DNA from 3 places in the Virgibacillus halodenitrificans genome. Region 1 is predicted to be linked to each of the others. Evidence: riboswitches for the same ligand, from Rfam matches in the RefSeq annotation. Region 1 holds a riboswitch; each other region holds the start of a gene.
The links. Region 1 has a riboswitch for cobalamin ahead of BME96_RS05450 (ABC transporter substrate-binding protein). Riboswitches for the same ligand answer to the same signal wherever they lie in the genome.
Positions count from the first base shown of each region.

Region 2: linked by a shared signal. The riboswitch ahead of cobT (nicotinate-nucleotide--dimethylbenzimidazole phosphoribosyltransferase) and the one ahead of BME96_RS05450 (ABC transporter substrate-binding protein) in region 1 are both predicted to bind cobalamin.
Region 3: linked by a shared signal. The riboswitch ahead of BME96_RS17640 (ribonucleoside-diphosphate reductase subunit alpha) and the one ahead of BME96_RS05450 (ABC transporter substrate-binding protein) in region 1 are both predicted to bind cobalamin.

Region 1 covers NZ_CP017962.1:1,049,275-1,059,339, reverse strand. Annotated here, with positions in the region: gene BME96_RS05475 (bifunctional adenosylcobinamide kinase/adenosylcobinamide-phosphate guanylyltransferase) at 1-108, opposite strand, end outside; gene cobD (threonine-phosphate decarboxylase CobD) at 90-1,166, opposite strand; gene cbiB (adenosylcobinamide-phosphate synthase CbiB) at 1,141-2,106, opposite strand; gene BME96_RS05460 (adenosylcobinamide amidohydrolase) at 2,060-3,571, opposite strand; gene BME96_RS05455 (FecCD family ABC transporter permease) at 3,571-4,638, opposite strand; gene BME96_RS05450 (ABC transporter substrate-binding protein) at 4,601-5,599, opposite strand; cobalamin riboswitch at 5,835-6,020, opposite strand; gene BME96_RS05445 (GntR family transcriptional regulator) at 6,294-6,677, shown strand; gene BME96_RS05440 (ATP-binding cassette domain-containing protein) at 6,667-7,542, shown strand; gene BME96_RS05435 (hypothetical protein) at 7,542-8,252, shown strand; gene BME96_RS05430 (hypothetical protein) at 8,273-8,569, opposite strand; gene BME96_RS05425 (nuclease-related domain-containing protein) at 8,661-9,635, opposite strand; gene BME96_RS05420 (hypothetical protein) at 9,817-10,065, opposite strand, start outside.
Region 2 covers NZ_CP017962.1:1,155,712-1,165,776, reverse strand. Annotated here, with positions in the region: gene BME96_RS06170 (DUF438 domain-containing protein) at 1-371, shown strand, start outside; gene BME96_RS06165 (hydantoinase/oxoprolinase N-terminal domain-containing protein) at 619-2,190, opposite strand; gene BME96_RS06160 (S-methyl thiohydantoin desulfurase family protein) at 2,192-3,283, opposite strand; gene BME96_RS06155 (cytosine permease) at 3,280-4,617, opposite strand; gene BME96_RS06150 (TetR/AcrR family transcriptional regulator) at 4,641-5,225, opposite strand; gene cobT (nicotinate-nucleotide--dimethylbenzimidazole phosphoribosyltransferase) at 5,661-6,710, opposite strand; cobalamin riboswitch at 6,800-6,974, opposite strand; gene BME96_RS06140 (methylated-DNA--[protein]-cysteine S-methyltransferase) at 7,069-7,566, opposite strand; gene BME96_RS06135 (bifunctional transcriptional activator/DNA repair enzyme AdaA) at 7,563-8,138, opposite strand; gene BME96_RS06130 (APC family permease) at 8,205-9,458, opposite strand; gene yfkAB (radical SAM/CxCxxxxC motif protein YfkAB) at 10,027-10,065, opposite strand, start outside.
Region 3 covers NZ_CP017962.1:3,573,247-3,583,311, forward strand. Annotated here, with positions in the region: gene BME96_RS17615 (GNAT family N-acetyltransferase) at 1-362, opposite strand, end outside; gene BME96_RS17620 (hypothetical protein) at 519-710, opposite strand; gene BME96_RS17625 (hypothetical protein) at 869-2,134, shown strand; gene BME96_RS17630 (ribonucleotide-diphosphate reductase subunit beta) at 2,987-4,030, opposite strand; gene BME96_RS17635 (flavodoxin) at 4,008-4,439, opposite strand; gene BME96_RS17640 (ribonucleoside-diphosphate reductase subunit alpha) at 4,442-6,640, opposite strand; cobalamin riboswitch at 6,832-7,022, opposite strand; gene BME96_RS17645 (glutamate biosynthesis transcriptional regulator GltC) at 7,133-8,038, opposite strand; gene gdhA (NADP-specific glutamate dehydrogenase) at 8,197-9,591, shown strand; gene BME96_RS17655 (ABC transporter ATP-binding protein) at 9,709-10,065, opposite strand, start outside.

The sequences.
Region 1 (10,065 bases):
TTTTGTGTTTGGTGATTGCAAATGTAGATCTGTTGCGATTTTTTCTGCAAAGGCACTTTTTCCGCTACGTACGCCGCCGGAAATGAGAATCATTCTTCCTTCTTCCATTGTACGAGAGCCTCCATCAATTGATTGTTTTCTGCTTCCTTCTTCACTGCTGCACGGAGCCAATTCCCCTCCAAACCAGGGAAATTATATGTATGTCTTAATACAAGTCCTTTTTCTAATAAAAAATAATATAAGCTTTCTTGTGATGCAGCTGCTGGATCCTTCAGCAAATAAAAATTTACTGCAGAAGCGCTATGGATATAATCGGATCGTTGAAGAAAGTGAAACACTCTATCTCTCTCTTTTGTAATGAAATTGGTTGTATCCTTCACATGTTCCTGCTCCAGAAGGCAAGAAACTCCTGCTTTTAATGCGATGCCATTAAGCGCCCAGTGCGGCTGCCTTTTACCGATTTGCTCCACCACTTCCGGATGTCCGACAAGATAGCCGAGACGTAACCCGGCAATATGGTACATCTTTGTAAGCGAACGAAGAACGAGTAAATATGGGGAATTACTGGCTTTCTGAATAGCTGTGGCAGGTGGACTAACAAAATCATAAAAAGCTTCATCCAGGATCAGCAATGTTTTTGCTTCCTCACATGCTTCTATTAGCCAATTCATTACATGTTCATCAAATGCGATTCCGGTCGGATTATTCGGATTGCAAAAAAACACTGCGTCTGCAGCTTGTAACTTCTTATGTAGTACTTCTTTATCCAATGTAAAAGCCGGTGGTTTAAGCTGATAATAGGAAATATTACAATCCTCAACGCGGCATGCCGTTTCGTATTCCGAAAAAGCCGGCTGGGCAATAAGAACGTTTTTACCATGAAGAAAACGGGCGATCAATGTAATCAGCTCAGCAGCGCCATTTCCTGGTAACAGGCTTGCAGGCTCTACCTTTTCCTTCGTGGCTATTTGTTGCTTCAATTCGGTATAATGCGGATCTGGATAATCATACACCGCTTGCAGCCAGTCCTGCCAACATGCTTGAATGGAAGCTGGCGTGCCTAATGGATTGGTATTTACACTGAAATCAATAATGGTGGCTGGTGCTTCCATTCCTAAAGCTGTATACAGATGCTGTGTGTTAGCTCCATGTGCTGGTAAGTGCAATGCAGCCCCCTCCTATCCATAACAAGATAAAAAACAGCCAAACCGTATGTGTCATGATGCGATTCGTCTGTATAATATGTTCTTTTTGCAGTTGGTGAATGGCTTGTCCCATCCGTTCACGCTCTGATTTTATTCCTTTATAATAATTCACACCACCAAGCTGAACACCAAGAAGGATTGCTACAGCTGCTTCTCCCCAGCCACTGTTTGGGCTTGGATGCTTCTTCGCTTCCTGTCTAAGCTGCGATAATGCCTGTCTTTTTAATAGTATGTTTGAACGATTGGCCATCATCATGCAAAAGCCTGTTAATCTGCTGGGGATCCAGTTTACAACATCATCAAAACGGGCCGAAGCCCAGCCAAAATAAAGATACTGATCATTTTTATACCCAACCATGGAGTCACATGTATTCACTGCACGATACGCCATGGCCAGCGGTGCACCACCAATACATGCCCAAAATAGTGGTGCAGTAATACCATCACTACAGTTTTCTGCCACCGTCTCCACTGTAGCTCTCGTAATTTCACCTTCATCAAGATTCGCTGTGTCTCTGCCAACAATCATAGAGACACGCTGCTTCGCCTTCTCCATGTTGCCATCCTTCAGTGGTTGATAAACACCAAGCGCAGCTTCCTTCAACCCTTTTTGAGCAATCGTTGTAGCAATAAGCATTGCTTCTACTGCGATCCCTAAAATATTATGTATCTGATAAGCAGCCAGGACAATGCCCCATGTAACAAGGAAGACGATTACTAAAATAAGTATAAGCAGGACGGTTCCCTTTGCTTTACGATGTTTTCCTTTGTTAAGAAATCGCTCCAGCCGCAAAATAAGCGAGCCAATCATTTTCACCGGATGTGGCCATGTTGGTGGATCGCCAATGAGCCGGTCAATAATCAGGGCAAATGTGATGCTGAGTAAATGATGCAGAATCATAATTTCCCCTCTTTTTATAATTTTTGAGTGCTTTTTTTGTTTCTGTATAAACACTCTTTCCGATCAATTCTCCCAGCTCGGTTGCTGTTCCCGCATAGGGCAAATCTGCACCTGATTGTGTTGCAGCAATTAATATACTGTCTGTTGAGGTTCCAGTAGCAACTGTATTTGTACGTTTATCCCGAATATCCAACTCTTGAAGCACTTTTGCCTTTGCCTCAGTTGCTGTAATCACAGCCTGAATAAATGCTTCTTCAGATAGCTTTCCATTTATAAAAATCCAAGTGTTAATCGTACCCTGAGGAGTGGAACCGGCAGCTGCCTTTACTTCTGTACTATCCGTAGCGTTACCGACACCCGCTGTTACAACCGTTAATAACGAAAAGTTCTCTTTTTCCCAGCTTCCATAAGCTGCGTCCTTTAGTTGAACAGCTGTCATCATGCCGACCGTTTGTGACACGTCAAAGGCATGCTTTTCCAAATATGCATGCATATCCTCATGATGATCGGAACAATCATAGTCTTTAGATACATGGCGATTGACAAACTGCTGATGCCAGCCAATCCCTGCCCCACAAACACCGGAAGATAACGTGCGTAATGGTTTCGGAGAACGTAGTGCAACATGATCCTCCCCACATTCAAGCATGGAAGCATTGATGATAACCTGATGCTTCGCAGTATCCTCATATTTAGGCACAAGATGCATCTGTGGCTTCGCTATTGTCGGATGGGCATGCTTTTTAATATCTGTTCGGTATACATCCTTTAACATCGCCTCGGTCACGACGCCATCCGGTGCATGTAAGGCCATTGTCTTTCCTTGTGATAATAATAGCAGCCGGTCACAATACAGGCTCGCAAGATTTACATCATGGAAAATAGAAATGACAGTTAGCTTTTGCTCGATTGCCCTTTGCTTCAATAAATCCAATAATTCTTTTTGATAGGCCAAATCCAAATGGTTCGTCGGTTCATCAAGCAACAAAATCTCCGGTTCCTGGGCCAATGCCTGAGCCAAAAACACCCGTTGCTGCTCCCCACCAGATAGCTCCTGCACAGACTGATCCTGGAAGGAGATAATTTTTGTTTGCTGCATCACTTCCTGAACAACCTGTTCATCAGCTGCTGTCCATGTCTGGAAAAGCCCTTTATGATGTGCATACCTTCCCAATGCTACTGTTTCCTTTACCGTATATGGGAAGGCATGTGATGTAAGCTGTGGCAGGACAGCCATTTTTTTGGCAAGCTCCTTTCGTGAAAAATCACCTATATGTTGCTCGCCAATCGATATGGAGCCCTCTATACATGGCAGCAACCCACTAATCATTTTTAATAGTGTTGTTTTGCCGCTTCCATTCGGTCCCAATATACCGAAGAACTCTCCTTTGTCTACAGAAAAATGAATGTCCTGGACAATCGCTTCTGCATCATACCCTCCGGAAACGTGATCAAGATGCAACATTACAAACCGCCTCTACTTCCTTTTCGTTGTTTAATTAAAATCACCGCAAATACCGGTGCTCCAATTAATGCGGTAATCACACCAATCGGCAATAGACGTGGGGAGATGATCGTCCGGGATACTAAATCGGTTAAAATCAAAAATCCTGATCCCGTAATAATGGATAAGGGAAGTAAATGGACATGGTCCGGTCCCCATAAAAGTCGCGTTAAATGTGGAATCACCAGCCCAACAAAACCAATGGCTCCTGAAACAGCAACAGCAGCACCTGTTAATATCGATCCAGCGGCTAAAATAATCATTTTTCTTTTTTGCACATCAACACCTAAATGCTGTGCCCGTTCCTCTCCAAACGACATGGCATTCAACTCTTTACTGTTGATCATAAGCAAAAGGGCTCCCACAATAAAGAACGGAATAATAATACCGACATAGTCCCACCCCCTCATGGATACACTACCAAGCAACCAGCCGACAATTGCTTCCAATTGGTCACCTGTAAGCGCAATCATCAAGGAAATAAATGACCCTAAAAAAGAACTGAATATAATCCCCGTTAAAATAATTGTCTCCACCCGCATTGTTTTTTCCACTTTACGAGCAAAGAACAGCACAATCAAAATGGTAAGCAATGCTGTTGCAATACTGAAAACCGGTAAGGTATAGAGACCTAAGAAAGGTAAACTAATGTTGAAAAATATAGTAATCACCGCACCAACAGATGCTCCTGAAGATACTCCAAGAATGTACGGATCTGCTAATGGATTTCGCAGCAAGCCCTGAAAAGCCGCTCCTGCAATTGCAAGAGAGGATCCTACCAGACCAGCTAATAGCACCCGAGGTAAGCGAATTTGAAAAATGATATTTTCATACATCGGATCCACCTGATCGGAAACCGGGAAATGGAACAGATGGGCTGCTATCACATGCACAATATCCCCCACCGGCACTGTCACACTGCCAACAGATATGGCAGTAATGGCGGCAGCGATAAGGAATAATATGGATACGGCATATGCTATTATATATTTACTCTGCAAAAACGTCCGGATAGACAACCTTCGCAAGCTCCTTTGCACCCTCAACTAAACGTGGACCTGGGCGGCTAATCAAGTCTGAATGAATATCATATACAGCTTCGTTTTTTATTGCAGTAACACTATCCCATCCATCACGACTCAATACGGACTCCTCGGCATTTTCCTCGTAATGACCATATGTAGTTACAATCACATCCGGATTAAGCTTTACAATCGACTCTGGATCGATTTGCACCCATCCGTCTTGTTCCTTTGCTGCATTTTCTGCATGGATGATCTGCAATAAATTATCGAAAAATGTATTCTTCCCAGCAGTGAAAATTTCTGGGGCAGGAGATACTTCAAAGAAAACAGATTTACGATCTTCCTCACTAACCGTTTCTGCCTTCTCTTCCAGACTCGCAAACTCGTCTTTCATGTTACCGACAATATCCTCTGCTTTTTCCGTAGTACCAGTGATGTCTCCAATTTGTTGAATGGATTCGTATGTCTGATCAACATTCTGTGCATCTGCAACGACAAATACGTTAATCCCTGCATCACGCAGCTGCTGCAGCCCAGCCTCTGCATTATGTGCACTGGAAGCATGTGCAAGCACAAGGTCTGGCTTTAGACCAATGATTTTCTCAATATTTAATTCCATTCCACCGATTTTTTCCTTTTCCTGTACGGCTTCCGGATAATTATCATGATCAGATACGCCAACAACCTCTTCATCTAATCCTAGCGCAAAAGCAATTTCCGTATTACTTGGAATTAATGATACAATGCGTTCCGGCTTTTCTTCTATTGTTACTTCTTTGTCAATTGCATCTGTTAAGGTAACTGGAAAATCACTTTGCCCGGTTTCTTCTGTTTGTTCTGTGTTTGTTTCCTCGTCTTTCGTTTTGTTCGAAGCATCGTTGTCACCAGAATCACCTGACCCGCAACCGACCAGAAGACCAAGTGTTACGATTAATACAAATAAAAATGATAAAAGCTTTTTCAATCTGTTCTCCTCCTTTAAGTTATATACCTGTGAGAGAAATGATTATGTAAAGGATGTGAACGTGCAAACTATCTTTTCTGCCAATGTGAACCCCCACATACGGCTCATTTACCCAGTCATTATTTCCTAGGAAATGAAAAAAACATCTCCAAGAAATGAAGATGAATGGTAAAAGAAAAGGTTTTAATAATATGCATACCTGTTCCTTTACACCTTCCTATTCCTCGTAGGCTGTGGTGCATCGGGGTAGCAGGCAGGTCTCCTGGCTTATGGTCAACACTCGCTATGTCCCTTCCCATACTAACGTACAGTGGTAACACACAGCTAGCTCGCAAATACAGTGGCGGGACCGCGTTGGCTTCTCACCAACTTCCCTTTTTACGATTTCTAAACAGAAATCACCTGCACCCTATGAATAAGATTGTAACTGCCTTCATTATACATTTTTTTGTGGGGCATGTCATTTTATACAGGAGGAGGAACGAAGAATTTCTTGGTTAAGGGGACTACAGTTTTACTATGGCTTGAATTAGCATCTCAGGCTAGTGCACTTCTAGAGTATACGTAAGGATATTCTTACCGACAAATAGGACATCATTATTAGCCCACAATTTATCTATAAAGTTACTCTTGCATTGCTATGGTATTATAGTGTACTATATAACCATATAACAAACTTAAAGGCGATGGTAGAATGACTCAACATTTTAAATCCGATAAACCAATCTTTTTACAGATTCGAGAGAAAATAGAAGACCAAATTGTTCAAGGCACTCTAAAAGAGGGAGAACAAGCCCCCTCCACCACTCAACTGGTTAATTTCTATAAAGTTAACCATGTTACCGTCGCAAAAGGGATAAACCAATTAGTTGAAGCTGAAATCCTTTTTAAGAGACGAGGAATAGGCACGTTTGTCACAGAGGGAGCTCAACAGAAATTGCTGCAAAAAAGGAAAGAAACCTTTGCTTCTGTTGATTTGCGAAATATGATTATAGAGGCTGAAAAACTGAATCTTTCTGAAGAGGAATTAATTAATTTGATTAAGAAAACAAAGGAGGAGCTCCATAATGAGTCATAAACTCGAAATTAAAAAGATCTCTTTAAAATATGAAAACCAAAATACACTGACAAATGTTTCTACTGTATTGGAATCCGGTAACATTTACGGTCTTATTGGAAGGAATGGTGCTGGAAAGACATCCTTGTTATCCCTCATTGCTTCTTATCATCTTCCTACATCAGGCACCATCATCTATGATGGTGAAGCACTCTTTGAGCATGCTGTACACACAAAGGATATTCACTTTGGTTACGATCGTGTTTATCAAGATGAAATAGTTGAAAAAGCAAACAAATATCTTGAATCGGTTCATCTACATCGTCCTTATTTTGATAAGGCCTATGCAGCCAAGCTTATTAAGAAGTTTAAGATTGATCTGAACAAACCGCTCAGTAAATATTCAAAGGGAACGGTCGCCGCTTTTCACGTCATGCTTGGGCTGGCAAATCGTACACCAGTTACAATTTTTGATGAAGTTTATTTAGGCCTGGACGCTCCAACCAGAGAAATGTTTTATGAGGAGCTATTAGAAGAACATAACAGAAGTGAAAGGATGTTTATTCTTTCTACGCATTTAGTCTCTGAAATGGAACACTTATTTGATCATGTACTCATCCTTCACGAGGGCCAGCTCATCGTTGATGAAGACTTCGAAACGTTCACAAGCAGAGGCGTTAAACTAATTGGAGATGAAAATTCTGTGGATGAATTAACTTCCAACAAACACATTTTGCACACGGAAAGCCTTGGTCGAACAAAGGCCACAACACTTTATGGCGGATTTACGGAGGAGGAGTGGGCACGCGCAAAAGCGAAAGATCTTGAAGTTAGCCCAACTTCCCTTCAACATCTATTCACACATCTGACTAAGGAGGAAGCCTAATGCTTCAACATTATAATAGAACCGTTATAAAAGAGCTTTACAAAGAATGGATGAAATGGTCAGTTTGGTACTGGGCTGTCATTATTACCATTCGCGGGGTTCACTGGATTGCGCACTATCTCAGTGAAGAGGTACCGATCATCGATCATTTTATTTACTTTGCAAATGAATCCAGTTCTGTTCTCATGCTTGTCATCGGGGTTATGATGGTATTTTCGTTTCTTCGCCATTATATAGAACATGGACTTACACGCAAAACTTACTTTATAGGCGGGAGCATCGCTTCTCTCCTAATTGCACTAACCCTTGGAATCATCGGTATTATACTCTCTCTACTGGAAGGATCTATATTATCATTATTGAATTTAACCGATTTAACATCGATGGAATCGCATAGCTTTAGTTATTGGATCGGTTTCTTTTTACTATCTACGGTGACCTCTTGGCTTTATTATATGATTGGCTGGTTTATCGGTCATGTTTTTTACCGGTATAATTGGTGGAAAGGAATCGTTGCTTGTGTCATCGCCTTTTTCTTCGTGATGATGGAAAGCATTATAAATGGAGAGTCAGTCTCTCTTTATAGCTTTACTATTGAGGGTCTCTCACTTTCTATTTTCACTTCTATAATCATCTTAATCCTGATCAGTGCAGGGATGTTAGTAATAAACTACCAATTGGTAAAAGATATTCGAGTGAAAATGAAATAAACACAACATTTCTTTCTAAACTACACTAAAGCAATTGGTTGCCAGGCAGCTAGTTGCTTTGCTTTTATGGTCGCATAACATGCCAGACCATCTGATGTACCTGTTAAAGAAGAATTTCCACCGACTACTTTACGTTTATCCCAAAAGGTAATTGGTCCGTAATCAGGTTGTTTAACATTGTCAGCGTTGAAGCTGGCATCTTTTTCATCCAAATTCTTCAAATACTTAGATATGCCTTCTTCCTCTTGGACAGAGAGCTTATTTTGTTCAGCTAGCTGATGGTACTCTATTGATGCCTCTATCTTATCGAAACTCACTCTTTAATTTGAACGTGCCGTCTCTCATTGTCGGGCGGGTCCCCAAATCGGCAAAAAAATAAGCCATTAAAGCTATCCATACCTTAATGACCTATCTATCAATATTATTTTTTGCTTTCAAAATCCGATAAATATTTTCTAAATCAGATGCTGTGAAAAGCGTGTTCTCCTCGGCTAGTTGATTCTTGAAAAATGCAGCTAATTCTTCTTTTTCAATACACACATTTACATTTTGATTTTCCGAGTAATTAATTACTTTATTTTCCTCGTCAGATGAATAACTATAATATACAATCGGCGTCACAAAATTGGATTTCTTATTTTCCTTCAGAAGAAGCTTTCTTAATTCCAATGCTGTTCTCATCACTTGAGCAGCTGGATTACCATATGACAATAGCCTTAATTCAAGCTGACTTCTTCCATCGACTTTTCTATTTTTGTTTAACATCTTTTTAATAACAAGGGTTTGTTCTTTCTTTAGTTCATAGCTTGAAAACATGTTATCCAATAAAATAGAAAGTGTTTCATCGTTTTGGTTATTTTTAGTGACACCATGTAATACTGTCCCCGCCCAGTGCTTCGTTTCAATTACGTAAACACCCGTCGGCAGGAGTACTAAATGATCGATTTGCCTTGTATATAAATTCCCGTCTTCCCATATTGGTACAAACAAATTACCACCGATAATCATTTCATTGTACGTAATTACTCCTTCTCCAACCAGCTCATACTTTAATTCCTGTAACAGGTTGTGTGTCTCAACTTCGCCTCTATTAATAGAAAATTCCTGGAGTGTTTCAATATATTTGTCTTTATCATTTAGTTTCTGTACAAAATTATCATTTATTCTTTTAATTTCATCATGATAGTGCTGATATAAGCTACTTTCCAATTTCTCATATTCTGTTTTATGCGATTCATTCGCCTCTTGAATTGTTGCAGCAGTTTCTGAGTGGTTTCTCTCAATTTCTTCCATAAATATTTTATGTTGTTTTTTCTGTCTAAAAAACAAAAACAGACTAAGTCCAATTAATAAAATAATGATGGGTATGTATATTAATTCCAATCCAAAAACTCCTTCCATCTTCATTTTACGACAAATGAAGGAATTTTTCTGCAAAAAAGGTAAAATCATATATAAATAAAATAAAAGTCCTATTATATAAACGATAGATTTAATTTTTCTGTATTGATGTTTAAACTTATATCCGAATATAACTATGCAGTTTCCAGGAGAGTTTTATTCATTATTTAATCACAATTCCCTTCTCTTGAAATTCTTTTTTTATTTTTTTCGTTGGTTCTTGTAAATGAATTAAATGTTTATTCTTTTTCATAAAAAAATATTTGTATATAAATTTAACAGCCAAATTTGCATTTAATATTGAAAAGAAAGCAAATACGGCAAGCAACATTATATTCGTCAAGTTTTCAGATTTATTAATTACAATCTGAGCGATTACATATCCTAATGTAGGAGCAATAACTATTAAACT
Region 2 (10,065 bases), 110 kb from region 1:
CCAACCATATTTTGAATAATTTGCCCCTGGAATTAACGTTCGTTGATAAAAATGGCATCTTTAAATACTTTAATGAAATCGTAGAATCATCAGAGATGATGTTTATCCGTACACCAAGTTCCATTGGACGGAATGTAGCCATGTGCCATCCACCAAAGAGTATGAAGAAGGTCATGCAGCTCATCCAAGATTTAAAGTCAAAGAAACGCGAGTCAGAAACAATGTGGTTCAAAAAGGAGGATGAGTATGTCCATGTTACGTATAAAGGTGTGTTCGATGAAAACGGAGAATACTTAGGGATATTAGAATATGTTCAAGATATTCAGCCATTTCTGGACTTAACGCGTGAGGTAAAGAGAGAATTAAGGTAAAAGATTTATTTCGGTGTATTAATTGTAGCTGAAAATAAAAATAACCCCTCATGCAACTAAGCTCAGTGCTGAGGGATTCTTTCTAAGTGCGCCCTCCCCTCTTGATGGGGTTGGCCTATGGGAACCGTTCCATGGTAGCGCATGGAACGGTTTTTATTTATACTTTTTATACCACAGGTAGGATCAATCTAAACCAACCCATTGACAGTTAAAAGGTTCATTATCGCCATCCAGAACAATCTGTTTCTTAAACACCTACTGTATTTTTCAATGCGCCTGCCGCTTTTGCCCGGATTCTCGTTGCATTACCAGGCAGGTAGGCTAATGGAACATATTCTAAATCAACGATAACTAGCTGATCTGGATCTGCTCCTGCGTTTATTGCTTCTTCTTTTGCCATATTTTTAGCAACTTCTATTGTTTGCTCACGTCCAAGGTCATCCATGGCGAATATTTTTTCTACTTCTCCACTAACCTGTGAGATGGCGGAACCAATCGCATTTGCTACACCAAAGTTTTCTGGTCGGATGACTTCGGAGGCTCCCTGTAATTCTTCCGGCAGTAAAATGCTTCCCCCACCAACTAGTATGACTGGCATATCCTCGGCACTTGTTTTCATTTTATCCAATGCTTCCTCTACCATGCCTACCATCTTGGCATAGATATTTTCAAGCAAAGCTTTATCAAGGTGAGCCACTTTTGCTGGATCTCCAAGCTTTGCTTTTCCAAGTCCAACAATAACATCTGTCGTAGTTAATGTGTCTCCTCCAAAAATCAGTGCTTTTTCTTGCAGACGGTACCCGACACTATGTGGTCCAATTTGGAAGGTTTGATCTTCATGAACCTGGATAATCGTGCCACCGCCGAGTCCGACAGACATAATATCCGGCATACGGAAGTTCGTTCTGACACCACCAATTTCTACTGCTAAAGAGGATTGACGCGGGAATCCATTTACAAGTACGCCAATATCTGTCGTCGTTCCTCCTACATCGATTACCAAGGTATTGGATTTATTGCTTAAGTAAGCAGCTCCTCGCAAACTATTTGTTGGTCCACATGCGATTGTCAATATCGGGTAACGAACGGTGTATTCTACCGACATTAGTGTACCGTCATTTTGGCCGAAGAAAACATCTGCCTCAATTCCTTCTTGCTCCAATGCTTGGATAAACCCATCTGCTGTGGATTTAGCAACATTCACGACAGCAGCATTTAGTATTGTTGCATTTTCCCTTTCAAGCAGGCCAACATTTCCAATTTCACTTGATAGAGATACGGCTACATCATCTCCCAAAATCTTAGTGATGATTTCTGCTGCCCGCTCCTCATGTTTTTTTGTCACGGGAGAGAAGACGGAGGTGATAGCAACAGAGTCTACCTTCCCTTTTATTTCATTTGCGATTCGATAGAGATCTTCCTCATCCAATTCGGTTATTTCCCTGCCATCAAATTCATGGCCACCTTTTACAATATAGGAATGTTTCCCAAGAATTGCTTTTAAGTCATCTGGCACACTAAGCAATGGTTTAATAGCTAGCGTCGCTGGTGCACCAATACGTATGATGGCAATGTCATTCAGCCTTTTCCGTTCTACGATAGCATTGGTACAGTGTGTTGTACCGAGCATAGCATAGTTGATATTACGAACATCGACCTTTGATGTTTTTACTACTTCATGTAAAGCCTGGTAGATTCCACTGCTGACATCTGTGGAGGTTGGTGCTTTTGTTTGTGCGATGACATTGTAGGAGTCATCCAAAATGACAGCATCTGTATGTGTTCCGCCAACATCAATTCCAATTCGGTAGTTTGCCATATTAAGCTTCCTCCTTTTCTACTAATTGTTCGACTGGTACATAGTCCAGATCATATCCGAAATATCGTGGACCTGTTGTCTCAATTCCTTTATCTGTTCGCCATTTACTATGTGCTGGCATGCCAATTACCGTACAACGGGCACCGTAGCGTAATCCCTCCGTAGTAATTGGCATTCCGGTGTCTGAATCCAGTACCGCAATTAAATCAGGAGTCATGCACAATGTTTTGTCTTTTGTTTCAGCAAGTAAATGTTCATTTTGAAAGCGGAGATACAACTCGTCCTGTTGATACTCCTCCACCCCTTCAATTGTTGCCGTACCGCGGGCGAACCCTGTTTCTGTCTTCCGATTAACATCAACAACCTTGCCTTGAAACAGCTTGTAGCCATCGGTTAGTTTTAACACTTCTGTAATTGGATTGTAGTTATGCGTCTTGGCCTCTCTAATTGTTCTGCCAATTTGCTCTTCTAATTTTAAAATATGATGGATGGAGCTGCGTTTGACTGTTTTCCCATCCATAGGATAGATGGAGAGCATGACAGAGCCACCCATTTCCACTGTTGCAGAACGTGCAATTCTCTCTGCCCAGACGTTGTTTACTGTATTCAACACAGAGTTATTTCCTTTTTCATCTGCCAGAACCATTGGAGTTGCCGGGACACCTTCCAAATAAAATGTTACCATCTGCAATTCAGGAAATGCTCGTCCCATTCCATCTGCGTCAACTACGGGTAAACCCAATTGGGCTGCTAAGGCAAATGGTAATAGAGAGTTCACACCACCTGCTTCGATAGGCATTGTTGCATAAACCTCTTTGCCCAAGTATTTTTGCAATGATTCAAAAGCTCCCACTGCCTCTTCCCCACTTGGAATTTTCTCTACCATCACAGTTGGCGCCCCCATCATGGCAGATGGTACGACAAGTGCGTCATCTGGCAGCTCATCTACATCTAATAATTTTACTGGACCATTTTCCTCAATTGCTTGTAATGCCATTAATTTTCCGATGTACGGATCACCACCGCCTCCTGTTCCTAAAAGAGCTGCACCAATAGCAATATCTTCTATTTCCTGTTTACCTATTAATCTCATGAAACTTTTCCTCCCTTTGCGTGTTGTTCTAAATCAATTGTTGCTGTTTTGTTTTTTATCACTTTTCCGACAATTAATTGTAAAATAAAGGCGACAATGAATGCATCAAACCCAGACGCTCCTGTGAGTGTAAATAAACCAAAACCACTTGGGGCGGCAGTTGTCATAAATGCTACGAGTGCAGCTATAATCCAGATAGCTACAGATAGTGGTTCTACATTTTTTGTCTGGTCTATTTTTTCAAATTGGTACTTTTGTCGGTTCACTAGAAAATCAGCTACGTAAATACCTCCAATTGGCGGAATCAGCGCACTAAGGAAATTTAGAAACGGGATAAAGTTTTCGTAAATACCGGATACAGCCAGTCCTGTACCAATTGCTCCTGCTGTAATAGTAATAATTGATTTAGGAACCTTCTGAAAAATGACGGCAAATCCTAGCGCGGAGGAATATAAATTATTATCGTTTGTTGTCCATTGTGCAAGAATTAAAATTAATAATGCGGCAGTGCCCCATCCCAAGCCAAGCATAATCTCAACAATATCAACCTGTGTTGTCGCTTTTGCGAGAATGATAGAGATAATTAATACAATACTAAATCCTAGAAAGTACCCAACGAAGGAAGATATCACTGCATCTTTCGTAGAACGGGCATAACGGGAAATATCTGGTCCAATAATAGCTCCTATTGCCAGTGAGCCGATAATTAACGATACAGCAGAACCAAATGTTAATGGATCGCCGATGATTGGTGCTTGAGAAATCGATTCTACCGATTTACCTGTCATAACCTTGACCAATGAACTGATCAGCAGGATCCCAAGCAGTGGTACAGCAACCAGACTAAGTTTTTCGATTGCTTTATAACCAATAAAAGCTGTGACAGTCATAAGAATCCCACCTGTGATCACCAATGCCAGGACAGGCAAATCAAGAGAAAGGCCGTCTAACAATACGTTGCGCAAGCTGGACCCAAATAAGGCAAGCTGTACACCAAACCAACCAAATAAAGCAATTGCTAGTACGATGGAAACTGCGTATGCTCCATATTTACCTAAGGCAAACTTAGAAACTAGTGCTGTTGATAAACCTGTCTTGGCACCGACTACACAACATAAAGCACTTAAAACAGCCAAAATGAAAGATCCTAAAAATGAAGCTAGTATTGCTTGTGCAAATGGCATCCCTGCACCTAAGGTTCCACCTAACACAACTGCTGATAATGCAACGATTCCTCCTGTCCAAACAATGGATAATTTTATCCATCCCTTTCGCTTATGTTGGGGAACAGGCTCCAATTCATAGTCTTCTGTCAAATCAAATCTATTTTCCATTTCGTTTCACTCCTTTTATATTGTTATCGTTTATTTTCTAATTCCAAAAATAGGGTATGAATCATTTCATCAGCCAGTTCGACTTGTTCTGTAAAGTCTCCCCCATCGTATAAGTTAATACCCCAGAACACCCCGTTTGCTATCAGGACGTATTGCTTAATTGTCTTGTCTACCTCCTTGTCCGTAATTGCGGGATAACTCGCCTTCATAGCATCTCCAAGCGAATTCATCAACCAATCATTATGATGCCTTAAATGCTGTTGAAGATATTTCTTAATTTCCGGTACCGGTGAAGTGACGAGTGATATATAGGCAATTGTTCCTTGTTTATCTCCGGTATGGTGACTTACAAGGCCATGTAGCATCGCTGAAAATATCTCTTCCACTGAACGATCTTTATTCTCCAGCAGGATTCGTTGCATTTCCTGAAAGTGATTCTGGAGTAGCTGTTGAAAAGCAGCAATGAACAGCGCTTCTTTATTGTTATAGAAAAAATAAATAGATGCCGGTTTGATTCCCACATCATCTGCAATCCTCCTCATGGTTGCCCCATCGTAGCCATATAGAGCATACTGCCGTATCGCAGCTTCAATTAATTTTTGTTTCAAAACATCACCACCTAACAAGTGTTAGGTAGATTATAGTGGTGTATTTTTCGTTTGTCAACGAGTTTTTTAACAATTCATTCAAAAGTAAATATTTAACTTTTTCTTAAAACGCTTACATTTTTTATGGTAGGAAAGGGAAGAGTAATGCAAACGGAAGAAAGCAAAAAAAACCCCAGCACTCGAAGGGAGAGCTGGGGTTTTGATTGAATTTATTATGTCCGAGAATAAAAAATAACCCCTCAATGTGCAAGCCCATTGCTGAGGGGTTATTTGACCCTAATGCGCCTTCCCCTCTTGTCGGGGTTGGTCTATTGGAACCGTTCCATGTGACAGCATGGAGCGGTTTTTACTATGTTATGTTTTTCTATCCTTATTATACCACATGCCTGATTATTGTAAACTAAACTAATGGTGACATACTTATTTCAATGTGATTTATATCTCCATTCCGACGTCAACAAATGTAGCCATATTTTTCAGCATACTGACTGCAGCATCTAAAATAGGGAATGATAAAGCTGCCCCAGAACCTTCTCCAAGACACATATCCATGTACAACATTGGTTTAAGCCCCAAAAATTCGCTTGCCATCTGTCCACCTGTTTCTGCAGAAGCATGTGAGGCGATAAAGTATTCCTTTGCTTTAGGCTCTATAGAAGCTGCAAGGATAGCAGCAACTGTTGAGATATAGCCGTCCACGACTACTGGGATCTGATTCGCAGCTGCTCCAAGCATCACGCCTGCCATGCCGCCAATCTCCAATCCACCTACCTTTGATAGTACATCCAAGGGATCTTGCGGGTTTGGCTGGTTTACTGCAATCGCTTTTTCGATTATTTCCACTTTGTGTGCGATACCACCCTCACCAACGCCAGCTCCTCTACCAGTTATAACTTGAGGGGCATAATTTCCTAAAACAGATAATATTGCGGTACTGGGAGTAGTATTACCAATGCCCATCTCACCCGTTCCAATCACAGTTATTCCTTTTTCAACTTCCTTGTTAACCATCTCAATTCCTACCTCTATTGACTTAATGGCTTCTTCCCTAGTCATAGCAGGCCCTTTTGTCATATTAGCCGTCCCATTTTTTATTTTTCTTTTCATTACCCCAGCATCATCTGGAATTACTCCGTTCACACCAATATCCACTGGAACTATTTTTGCTCCAGCAGTCCTTCCTATAACACACACTCCTGTTACACTTTTCGGAAATAGTAAGGTTTGGGCTAAGGTTACTTCTTGTGGATTGCTGGAAATTCCTTCTTCGTAAACTCCATGATCTGCGGCCATTATGATTATTGCTTTTTGATCCAACACAGGATTTAAATTTCTTGTAATCCCAACTAATTGTACAGCTAGTTCTTCCAGCTTCCCAAGACTGTTTATTGGCTTTATCAAGTTATCCACTCTCACTCTTGCCCTAGCCATCAATTCCTTATCTAAACTCTCAATTCTATCAATTGTTTTCTGTAATAATTGCATTTTCAATTCTCCTTTTTGGTTTATAATCAAAAATAAAAAAGCCTGCAGTTTATTCCATGTACAAATAAACTACAGACTTTTCCATCATCTATAACTGGAAGCAAAAGGCAGGTCTCCTGGCTCAGGGGTGTCGTTCTATTAACCTTCCCAGAATAACTTCCAGTGGTATTTCTAATAGAACCCCCTTCACAGTGGCGGGTCCGCTGAAGATTCTCACTTCATTCCCTATTCTCCCATATAGGCACCTACTGCTCTCATTCACTATTCTATTAGTTCAAATTATAATAGAGTCAATGGATGAAGTAAAGGTACAAAAGATATATAAGACCATGGTTAAAGATTACGGCTGCCTGCTACCCTAGTCCTGCCGACTCTCCATTAGTACTAATTGCCTCTTTCGTTCTAGTCCTCCTCTATATCCAGTCAATTGTCCGTTTTTACCAATAACCCGATGACAAGGAACAACAAATAGTAGCGGGTTTGCACCTATCGCAGCTGCAGTTGCACGAATAGCTGTTGGCTTTTGGAGCTGATTTGCAATCTCGGAATAGGTTTTTGTTTGTCCATAGGTGATGTTTCTTATTTCCCTCCAAACAGCTAATTGGAATTTGGTTCCATGCATATCGGAAGCAAATGTAAAAAAGGTCCTTTCTCCTTTAAGATATTCTTCAAGCTCTTTGGCATATGGTTGAATTTCCTCATCTCTTTGTTCTATTTGATATGCTGGCAATTTTGCTTTCACCCAATCCACTAATCCTTGAACATTAAAGCCAACATAGCAAAGGCCATTTTCAGTAGCTGCAAGATACAAGGTCCAGCTTTCATATGTCCTATTGCTCCAATAAATTCTTTTCAATTGCCCTTCCTCCCTTTTTCCGTTCTAAAACATCTTGGGGAACAGCCACATATCTTTTTAAATTGCTTGTAGAAGCTGGAGAAATTCTGATATCCGACTTGAAAACAAATTTCGGTACTATTTTCTTTCGTAGTTACTAATAATTCCTGGGCTTTTTGTATTCTGAGGGTGGAGAGGTACATCTGTGGTGTGTAGCCTGTCTTTTCTTTAAACGTCCGACTTAAATAGTATTGACTAACACCAACATGCATCGCTAGCTGGGCTATCGTTATGTTACTGGCATAGTTCTCTTGTAAATACTTCTTGGTATCTTCTATAATTTCCAGATGTGGATCATATGTATTCTCCAGCAAATCAGGCCGACACCTTTTACATGGGCGGAAGCCTTCTTTTCTAGCTTCTTCTGCATTAGGAAAGAAGCATATATTTTCATAATTTGGAGTCTTTGATTTGCATGATGGCCGACAAAAGATACCTGTTGTTTTTACTGCATAGAAAAATTCACCGTCATATTTATGATCACAAGCAACTGCTGCTTTCCACATATGAGCTTTCGTCAGTGCAGCTTTCATAGGCGTATCCCCTCCTCTGAATTGTGCAAGTTTGGTCTTGTAAAACGCTAGCGATTCACACACTTTTTAGCTTTGATTTACTGCTTTCCTATAAGTCATATACAATGCATAAAAAACAATAACAATCACCGGAACAAAAATGAACAACTCAAAGAACGGCAGCACACCTATACATAGAAGAAGTGATAATAAAGAAGACCACCAAGCAAGGCTGCGATTTGTAAGGAGTTTTACGCCAGCTGCCATAGAAAAAATATAAACAAAAATTCCAAGTGAAGTAGGAATAAAGAGCAGGTCCTGAAACGTTATGTTCAAAACCTCCGTCATCAACACGCCTCCTATAGCAAATAATATCACAAAGGCAACCATTCTTCTTGGCACTTGGGTACGAGCATGCACGACAGACAATATCTTTGGAAACGCCCCATCTCTGCTTAACGAATACCCCAATTGAGTCAAACTTGCTACAAATGCATTAGAGGTTCCAATACAAATGAGGACTGCCACCACAGCTGTAATAAGCTGTGCCTCCACTCCGATAGTTTCTCCCATCAACACGCCAATTGGCGAGAGATTATGTTGAAGACTTCCATACGTATGTGTAGCGACAGTAACAAAACTTAATGCCACATAGAGAATGCCTACAATAACGGCACTTATCATCGTACTTTTCACAATGATTTTATCCGGACGTTTAAAATAAGGAGCAAGATTGCAAATAGCCTCCCATCCGAAAAACGCCCAAAAAATGACTGTTATAGCTGTTCCCACCGAATACCATCCATTTGGGGCTATCGGCTGAAAATGGGCTAAATCTATATAGGGAAGAGAAGCGACAACAGTTAGAATAAGTAGTAGAAATAAAGCTGTACTGAATATAAATGCAACTTTTCCGCTTACTTTCATTCCATTATAGTTGGCAAGACCAGCAATTACCAAGATCAAAATGGCGATCCATACCCTCGAAAAATCAGAAAGATCAAATGCCTGACTAAAATAAAATGCACCTGTCAAAGATACAATCGTTTGTCCGACAGCAGCAGTTACAAAATAGAACCAGCCAACCATATTTCCAGAATGAAATCCGAATGATTTTCTTACAAATGTTGCTGCACCTCCAGCATCAGGGTATTTCCTGGCTAGACATGCAAATGAATAAGCCAGAGGAAAACTAAGTAAAATCACAATTGTCCATGACAGTAACGATGCTGGTCCTGCAAGAGAAGCCGTCACACCTGTCAAAAATAAAACACCTGACCCTAATATTGTAGCAATATATAGTGCGACTCCTTCTTGTAAACCAATAGTACGTTGATCCATAACCCCTTCCCTCCCTTTCTCTTTCTACCATAGCAGTTTTCATGTCCTCATTCCTTTCCATTTTTGCGTTCTAATTCCAAGAGGAAATTTAACTAGAAGCGTAAGGGATGGGATCACATTGGGTAGTATCAGAAGGATGATTTTATATGGAGAGTTATCTTTCATGGTCTTGGGTTTTGATTAGTCTAAATTTGCAGGTGGCATATTGATAAGCTTATAAAAACGAGGCTGGGAAATGCGCTGCAAATAGTGGCATAGGAATAACCATTGTACCGCAATCTGTTGTGGAAAATGTTTCATTAAGTCAAAAGGATAATTTATACCCACTAACTGACCCCGCATTTAAAAGCCATATTGTAATAAGCTTTGCTCGAGATATTAAGCGTAGTCCCGCAGCACACGAGTTTATTAAGATGGCACAAAGCGTTTGCCATGATGATTAATCTCTTTAAACACTTTTTTCTTGTCAAAAATGCCCAACCAATCACTTATGGATTGGTTGGGCATTTTATTTTTATTCAGCAACAAAACACTCGAAGAAATAATGTGTATTATTTTTTACCACCATTTACATAGAAATATTTGCTTTTCTCTTTGTAAAGTCGGT
Region 3 (10,065 bases), 1.3 Mb from region 1:
AATCGGATAACTTCTGTTGCGGCTTCTGTCATCAAGCCTCTTCTCCAATACGTGTTGGATAGTACATAGCCAATTTCACCTACTCGGTGTTTTTGATTCCAAGTAACATAATTGATTGTTCCAATTAACTTATTATTCTCCTTTAGAATAAGGCCCCAAAAATATGACTCGCCCTGTGCATAGCCTTGTAAAACTAAATCTAAGAAAGTTTTTGTATCCTCCAGCGACTGATGCGTTTCCCATGAAACGAATTGAGATACCTCTTTACAGCCCCCGTATTCGTTCATATCATGAAGATCATTCTCCGTAATTCTTCTTAGAATAAGCCTTTCTGTTTCTAATTCTGGTAAACTATTTCTCACATACAAACCTCCTATATTCAACTTCTTATTAAAATAAAAACTCACCCCCAACGTTTTTACTTAATTGTAGGAGTGATTCATCAACTGCCTTATGGAATAATCGTTTTGGATCTTCCATCCTTTCATTATTTATATCTCAGTCCCCATCCTTAATTATTAATTAGGTCCGTGGTTTTGGTTATTCATATTAGCCTGATGAATAATATTTTCCGGAAGATTACGGGGGTCATCATTTAAAGGTTTAGCCTTTTCCCCGGGGTTTATCCGCCCACCTCTTTTTTTGGCGACAAGATCGATAATATAACCAAACACTAATAGCCCTCCGACTATTTGAAGCCATAATGGCATATGAATCTCCCTTTCCTTAGGTTTATTTATTTCTAGTATATGTTTATTTCAGATTATTTACAATATTACTTTACAGTAACTTCCTTTTTCCCTTGAAATGTAACCTTTATCTCATCGTGTTATACTGAAGAAAATAAAAAAGTGAGGGTATTATATATATGGACAATAAATTGGAAAAACTAGCGAAAGCTACTGCAGAAGATTGTGGTCTAAGTAACTACTTTCTGAAAAGAAGCCACATCTTTAAAGAAAGTGGTATACCTGGGGAACATAGCTACCTTTTATCCACAGAGTGGTTCCCCGAAGACTCTGAGCCTATGGATGAAGAACTCAATCCACCTGGTGCTGCTGTGATCGATATTGATATTCAAACTGAAAAAGTGAAGCGAATTATTTTTGTGCAGGATGTCTCCTTTGCTGAAGAAGGCAGTTTTCCAAACTTAAATCAAAAAGAAGAAACGATTACATGGATCGAAAACATTACCGGCTTGGAATTTGGACGACAATTTCAGCTATTGCCTACAGAAGGAACGACAATGCATTTTCAAGCGGCTGTTGATAACATTCCGGTTTTCCCTACTGGTGTAATTAATGTGGAGTTTAATAATGAAGGCCAACTTACGCTATTTTCTATTGATGGTAACTTCCCTTCCGAAGATGCTATTCATTGGGAGCCTTTTGCGTTAACAACAGATATTGTTGAATCTGTTGCGAAAGAACAAATGCAATTGCTTGAAGTGCCTTTAGAGAGTGAAGAAATGTGGAAATCTATCTATAGTGCAACGAGCGTATTTCTAACAAATGACGTTAAGAAAGTAATTACATTTGAAGAGGCAGAAGAACAGGCTGCTTATGTAAAAAAACAAATTATTATGGAATGGGAAGAAGCTATTAAGGATCCTTTTTCTCCAGTAGAAATTGACTTATCTCTTGAGGCTACGGAGGAGGAAGCATTATCTGATCATAGCACTTCTAAGAAGGAACTGGATAAAGAGGATGAGGAAAAAGCAACATTAGAAATTAAGCGGTTCCTACAACGAGTTTATCCTGATGACAGTGGTAAATGGATGCTGTACAGTTTGCGTTTACAAGATTCTTATATCATTGCAGAGTTGCTTCCTGCAGAACGTGGGCGACGAGTAATTGATCGCAAACTTCAGGTATATCTTGATAGTGAAAAATATACTGCTTTGAATTACTCAGATTTTGATAGCCTAATTGAAATTTTTGATCACTTTTCACCAGCTCAGACTCCGGTTTTAACAAAACAGCAAGCATTTGAGCTTTTACGTAAACATGTAGAAGTTACACCTGTTTATGTCTACAGTCAGACAGAAGACAAATATATATTATGTGGAAAAATAGATTGTTCCTATGGTGTTGACGCAGTATCAGGGAAAGTTATCCCATTGGATCAATTATAGATAAGATAGAGGTATACTCTATCTCTGCTTTACAATGCATACCTGCCTATTAGTTAGTTGTGGGCGAGTGATTCTGTCGTAGATTATATTTTCTTTATCAGCAAGGGATCATAAATTTTATGTTGGGGGCCCCCAGTGATTAGTAAAATAGATATATTGCGACGTAACTTAATAGTACTCTAAGCGGCCGTTGCGGAAAAGTGGTTAGATATTAACCCGCTATTTATGGTTTAAAGCAGATACAAATTGATTGGAGCGGAAGGGGGCAATCTAAGAACGCCACGTCCTGTGGCAACGATTGCATAACCAACGTCCTGTTGGCCCGCGACTCCTGCCGGAATAGCATGAGGCCACTGAAAAAGTCCGGTAAATTCTTGAGAAGGCTAGTTCCAAAAAATTACATCACCACTTTTTAGCCTATGAGTGGCATAAACTAGTTCTGGCTCTCCATTTATGCATATTAACAAAACAAAATTTTGGGATAGCGTCTTTTGAAAAACTTCTATTTTAGTAGAAAATGACTTTTTCAGTGGCCTCGAATTGCATGAGCTGAAGACCCTGCACGGAGCGTAGCGGAGGAAGCGACTGAAGCCATGCCGGGCGGCAAAGAAGACACTGTGAGGTTACGAACAGATGTCGCGCTTGTACCCGGAGGTGTGAAAGCGTCCCCCTGCAGTGGAAATCAATGGGTCTATTCCCCTCCTTAAAATGAAATCTACTACAAATTTACGTCGCAGTTTCCTCCAACTATGAAAAAATAAGATTATATGAGGTATCATATGCGCCCCAGCATTTACAATAAATCATAAAGAAGCATGCCTCCGGTGAAAAAGAGGCATGCTTCTTTTAATTTTATAGATCGTCAAATCCGTTTAAATCACTTGTTTTGGTGTACTGTCTTGATTTTTGTTCAAAGAAATCAGTTTTAGTTCCATCAAAGTTATCCACATATGCACGAATCCACTTCATTGGATTCTCCACATGCTCTGGATATAATTCTTCCAATCCCATCATCCGGAGCATTTTATTTGCACGGTATTTAATATAGCCTTCCATTTCCTCTAAATCTATTCCCTCTACATTTCCCAATACATAATTCGACCATTCTGTTTCCAGTTCTACTGACTGCTTAAAGTGATCGTATACCCATTCAACAAATTCTTCTGTATTATGTTCCGGGTTTTCTGCCAATGTTGCTCTGAATAGCTCAGCAATGAAACGGCCGTGCTCCAGTTCATCTCTATTAATATAACTAATCATCGTGGAAGTACCAACCATTTTGTTATGACGAGCCAAATTATAGAAAAATGCAAAGCCAGAATAGAAGAACATTCCTTCAAGTAACGCAGTATACGCTAGCGTTTTTAGAATGTTATCCATTGTAGGTTTTTCCACAAATGAATTGTATTGGTTTACTAAGTTTTCATTTCGTTTCAACAACACAGGATCTTTTCTTCCAAGCTGAAAAGATTCGTTTTGTTCATCCAGTGAGACAACGGAAGCAAGTACATAGGAATAACTTTCATTATGCACAGCTTCTTGCTGGGCAATTACCGCCATTATTGATTGTACGGACGGATCTGTTGCATATAACGAAATTAGTAAAGCAGTCCGTGTTTGTGGGCCATCTAATGTGGACAATAATCCGATGATCTTTAAATATGCCTCTTTCTCTGCTTCTGATAATGTAGAAAATTGTTTTACATCACCTGCCATATTTACCTCATCAGCCTGCCAATAATTCCCGATCAGCCGCTTGTATATCTTATACCAATGTGGATATGCAATATCATTCCAATTCAATATTCCGCTTGATTTCCCCCCAAATAAGCCTGTGGACTTGTTTGGATTACGCGGCTCCAAAGTCTTTGCTTTAGAAAGCATAACTTCTGACATGTTCTAAAACTCCTTCCACCCAGTCATAAATCCTTTTTTCCTGATATCCCCGGGGAGACTGTTCAATTTTAAGCCCTGGCCATTTACTATTATAGAACTGAACCAGTTTATCTACTGCTTTACAAAACAATTCATCCCCGCCAAATTGTGTATCACCCGTACCAAAAACTGCAACATTCTCAGGCTTGTAGCCAATTTCCCATATAAAGTCTTTCACTTCTTCAGGCGTACTGCCCCTATCCCATGTAAATGTTCCAATAAAGATAAAATCATAATGGGAGACATCTACTGGGGGATCTATACCCATAAGATGTGTATCTACCTTAAACCCTTTATCATAAAGTTGTTTTGCGATATGATCAGCAACTTCTTCCGTATTGCCACTATAGGTATGATACGCAATTAGCATCCTCAACTTTGACACCACTCACATTCTTCGACATCATTTGATGTTGAACGTACGTAATAAGTTGTTTTTAATCCTTCCTGCCATGCCTGCAAATGAAGATTTAGCAAAACAGAGGCTTTAATCGTATTTGGCACATAAAAGTTGAATGAAATACTTTGATCTACGTGCTTTTGTCTAGCCGCATTTTGTTTCACAGACCAACGTTGATCGACAATATATGCAGAACGGCGATAAATATCGTACGTACGATGATCTAATTCTGGTGCCGTAACAGGAATCTTGAAATCCTTCTTTTCTTCGTTGTAAAAAGCTTTAAATACAGGATCAATACTAGCTGTAGAACCGGCAATCATCGCTGTTGTAGAGTTTGGTGCAACAGCCATTAAATAGCCATTACGCATTCCGTTCTGCTTTACTTCTTCTTTAAGTCCTGTCCATTTGTCACTCGTATACCCTTTATTGGTGAAGTATTCGCCCGTTTGCCACTTACTGCCTTCATATACAGGATAGGAACCCTTTTCTTTACTTAATTCCATACTGTTTTTAATGGTTAAATAAGCAATTTCCTCATACAACTCATCAGCGAAATTCACTGCTTCGTCTGTCTCCCATTTAATATTCTTCTTGGCAAGCAAATGATGCCAACCGAATGTACCTAAGCCGATAGCTCGGTATTTTTGGTTTGTTAATTGTGTTTGCTTAATTGGCAATGTATTTATATCTATTACATTATCCAACATACGTACTTGGATTTTTAACAAACGATCAAGCACACCATCGGGAACAGCTTTTCCCAGATTAATTGAGCTTAAGTTACAAACAACGTAATCACCAGATTTATATTTTTGCACAATCGTGTTTTCATTTTCTACAAATTCTTCTATAAATTGCGTTGGAGATTGATTTTGCGTAATTTCTGTGCATAAATTCGAGCAATAAATAATTCCTTCGTGTTCATTACTGTTCTGACGATTCACTTCGTCACGATAAAACATGAAAGGCGTGCCTGATTCAAGCTGTGATTTCATTATCCTTTTCATAATAGAAATAGCTGGCACCTTTGTTCTGGAAAGATTCTCGTTTTGAATACATGCTTCGTACTTTTCGCGCCATGTTCCGGTGCCCTTTTCTTCATCATAAAAATCTTCCAACGAGAAGCCCATTACCTGTCGTACTTCATGTGGGTCAAAAAGATACCAATCGCCCCGCTTGTCCACTTGTTCCATAAAGTAATCAGGCAAGCAAACCCCTGTAAAAATATCATGGGCGCGCATTCTGTCATCTCCATTATTTAGCTTCAGATCAAGAAATGCTTCAATATCTTTATGCCATGCATCTAAATAAATGGCAATGGCTCCTTTACGAGTGCCCAGCTGATCCACGTTAACAGCTGTATTATTCAGTTGCTTAACCCAAGGGACTACCCCACTGGACATACCTTTAAATCCTTTAATAGCACTTCCACGGCTGCGGATTTTACCCATATATACACCAATTCCGCCACCATTTTTCGACAGCTTGGCAATATCTGTATTACTGTCGTATATAGATTGAAGACTATCGTCGACCGTATCGATGAAACAACTGGATAACTGACCATGTGTTTTTCCGGCATTCGTTAAAGTAGGGGTAGCCACTGTCATATAAAGGTTGCTAAGTGCCCAGTATGCCTCCTGGACAAGTTGTGCACGTTGCGCCTTATTCTCATCCTGCATTAAATACATAGCAATTATCATCCAACGTTCCTGAGGTAACTCCATTACATTCTTATTGTGATCTGTAGCAAGATAGCGACTTGCTATGGTATGTATTCCTAGATAGTTAAACAGCAAATCTCTTTGTGGATCAAGCTGCTTTTCAAAAGCTTCAATCTCTTCTTTATTATATTTATTTAATAGGTTAGTAGCATAAATTCCTTGCTCCGTTAGCGTACTAATTAATTTATAAAAATTGCCATAACGTAGATGCACATCAAAGTCCCGGTTTTTGGCAGCTTGACGATATAGCTCCTCAAGAAAAATTCTGCTGGCAAGAAACGTCCATTCAGGTGCAGATTCGTCAATATTTTCTAAAGCATTCTTAACTAAAATATCGGTTATTTTTTCCAAAGAAGTATCTTCTTGAATTGCTCTCAATGATTTTTCAATATACTTTTCCGTATTTATGGGTAATTCTTTTGCTGCCCGATTAATCCATTCCATTACCTTTTCTTCGTAATCCAAATTCTTTGTTATCATGTGAAACCTCCTCAAAAAAATAATACCGATATACTGTCACCTTAACCTTTAGTGCAATAAAAAAACCGTTCTCCTCATATTAGGAACGGTCAAAACGACAGAACAGTGCTACTTAAACTAGCATCCATCGTTTCACCTTCTCTAATCCCGGAGAATGGAAACTACAAGTTATGGCAGGTATCCTGACTTTTGGTCTTTCTACTAGAGTCCTTCCCATTTGCTCAATAGACATCTCAAACAGTGGAATCATCTCGTTCGTCACAATTACAGTTGCGGGTACAGTTCCAGAATTTCACTGGATTCCCTTTTAAACACGAATGGTGTAACCATAACCAAAACACTATATATAGTGTTAATATTATATTTAGTTATCGATATATTGTATCTATAGACTATCATAGGTAATGAAGTTTATCAAGAAAAATGTAGATAAATATATACTCAAAAATAAAGAATTTAATATTGAAAGCTTTCTAGTCTGCTAAAGAATTGTTTTATAAATTCATAGAATAATTTTTCCGTTGGCAGCAGTTGTCGTTCTGCGGGGATAACTACACCCACTGTACGAGTTACATCTGGTTCCTTAATGGGAATTTTCACTGTAGAACGTGGTAAATGATCAACAAGCGTAATTTCAGGAACCAACGATACACCAAGTCCAGCAGAAACCAGTCCCTTAATGGCATCAATATCCTTCCCCTCAAAAGAAACTTTAGGGGAAAATCCAAGCTGTCTGCAAGCCTTTATGATAATATCGTGTAATACAAAGCCTTCTGGAAAAAGAACAAAGGAATCGTCCCTTAATTGATTAAGATGTAATGCCTTTTCCTGGGCAAGTCTATGTTGTTCTGGTAATAATGCAACAATTTTCTCTGTAAATAGAATAGAGTGCTTTAATCTTTTTTCATTAAGTGGAACAGGTCCAAGCAACGCTATATTACTTTCACCTCTAATTACAGCATTCTTTAAATCATAATATGAACCTTGATTCAATTCAAATTTTACATTTGGATATTGATTTCGAAAAGCAGAAATAGCAGTAGGTAGAATATAAGCCGCCAAGCTGCTCGGAAAACCGATATGAATGGTACCCCTTTGAGGATCTGTATATTCTTCTACTACTTGTACCCCATCATCTATTACGTTCAATGCTTGCTCCATATGATCAAGAAAAACCCTGCCAATAGGGGTCAATCTTACATTCCTGCCTTCCCTGATAAAAAGATTAACACCAAGTTCTTCTTCAAGATTAAATATTTGTCTACTTACTGCAGACTGTGCAACATGAAGCGCATCAGCAGCCTCTGTAACATGCTCACGTTTGGCAACTTCAATGAAATATTTTAATTGTCGTAGTTCCAAATTTAACCGCCACCTTTTATTAATCTCATTATAGCATTAATTATATCTAATATTCATATTGTTAAGATGAATTAATTCAGGTAAAATAATAAACAGAATATTCATTAATTCGGTTGGATTTTCTTAGCGATAATTTGAAGGAGGTTGTTGATGCCTTTATGAGTCTAATTAAAGAGAAAAAGGTTTCAGATGATAAATCAAGCGTAGAGAATGTAGAAAATTACTTAGAAGGACTTTATAAGCGTGTTCTTGAGCGAAATCCCAATGAGGGTGAGTTTCACCAGGCAGTTGAATTGATCTTCCAATCCCTCTCCCCTGTCCTCATTAAAAACCCTATCTATATTGAAAAAGGCATTTTGGAACAACTAGTTGAACCTGAGCGCGTAATTACCTTCCGTGTTCCATGGGTTGATGACAATGGGAAAGTCCATGTGAATCGTGGTTTCCGTGTTCAATTCAATAGTGCACTGGGCCCGTACAAAGGTGGGCTTCGTTTTCACCCATCGGTCAATTTAAGTATTGTGAAATTCCTAGGTCTGGAACAAATTTTTAAAAACTCACTAACCGGTCAGCCTATAGGTGGAGGTAAAGGTGGAGCTGATTTTGATCCAAAAGGAAAATCAGATAATGAAATTATGCGCTTCTGCCGCAGTTTCATGACCGAGCTTGCGAAGTATATCGGACCTGATGTTGATATCCCGGCTGGAGACATTGGCGTTGGCGCTAGAGAAATTGGTTATATGTTTGGCCAGTATAAGAAAATCCGCGGGACTTTTGAAGCTGGAGTACTAACAGGAAAGGGATTAAATTATGGCGGCAGTCTTGCCAGAAAAGAAGCGACCGGTTACGGCACCATTTACTTTGTAAAAGAAATGCTGAATAGTGCGAACCTGACTCTTCAAGATAGTACAGTTGTCGTTTCAGGATCTGGTAATGTGTCTATTTATGCAATGGAAAAAGCATTAGAATTCGGTGCAAATGTTGTTGCTTGCAGTGATTCCAGTGGATATATTTACGATCCGCATGGAATTAATCTGGATACAGTGAAGCAGATTAAAGAGGTGGAGAGTGGACGAATTGCCGATTATGTTGCAATTCATCCTAACGCTGAATTTGTAGATGATTGTTCTAAGATTTGGACTGTGCCTTGTGATATTGCTCTTCCGTGCGCAACACAGAATGAGATCGACGAAGCTGATGCAAAATTATTAATTGCTAATGGTGTTAAAGCCGTTGCAGAGGGGGCTAACATGCCTTCCACAACAGAAGCAATTGATTTATTCCTTGAGAACGATATTTTATTCGGACCTGCAAAAGCAGCTAATGCAGGAGGAGTAGCTGTTTCTTCTCTCGAGATGGCTCAGAATAGTATGAGAATGTCATGGACATTTGAAGAAGTAGATATGAAATTACAAGAAATCATGCAAAACATATACCAAAATTGTGTGGCAGCAGCCGAAGAATATGGCTATCCCGGTAACTTAGTTATCGGATCAGATATTGCCGGATTTGAAAAGGTTGCAAATGCTATGATTGAACAAGGTGTCGTATAAATTAGTTTAAAAAAGTGCTTAACCGAGTGGTAAGCACTTTTATTATGGAATATAACTAAGTCCGATAAATCTGCTTTAAAATATATGTTAATATTTTTCCACGACTTATAATAGCCATTAACCCAGAACCGCTCGATCACTTTCGAATTGCTCACCTCTTATACGCTGGAACTCGCGTAATAAATCTTCCACCCTTAAACCACGCTTCGCCTTTCCGCTTACTTCAAAAATAATTTGACCTTTATCCATCATTACCAAACGATTACCTAAATCCAAGGCTTGCTGCATATTATGTGTAACCATCAGCGTAGTAAGGCCTGAATTGGCGACAACCTCTTTTGTAAGCTCTGTTATTAACGCTGCACGTGAGGGATCTAAAGCAGCTGTATGTTCATCTAACAACAAAATATCCGGGTCAGTAAAAGTGGTCATTAAAAGAGATAATGCCTGCCTTTCTCCACCTGATAAAAAACC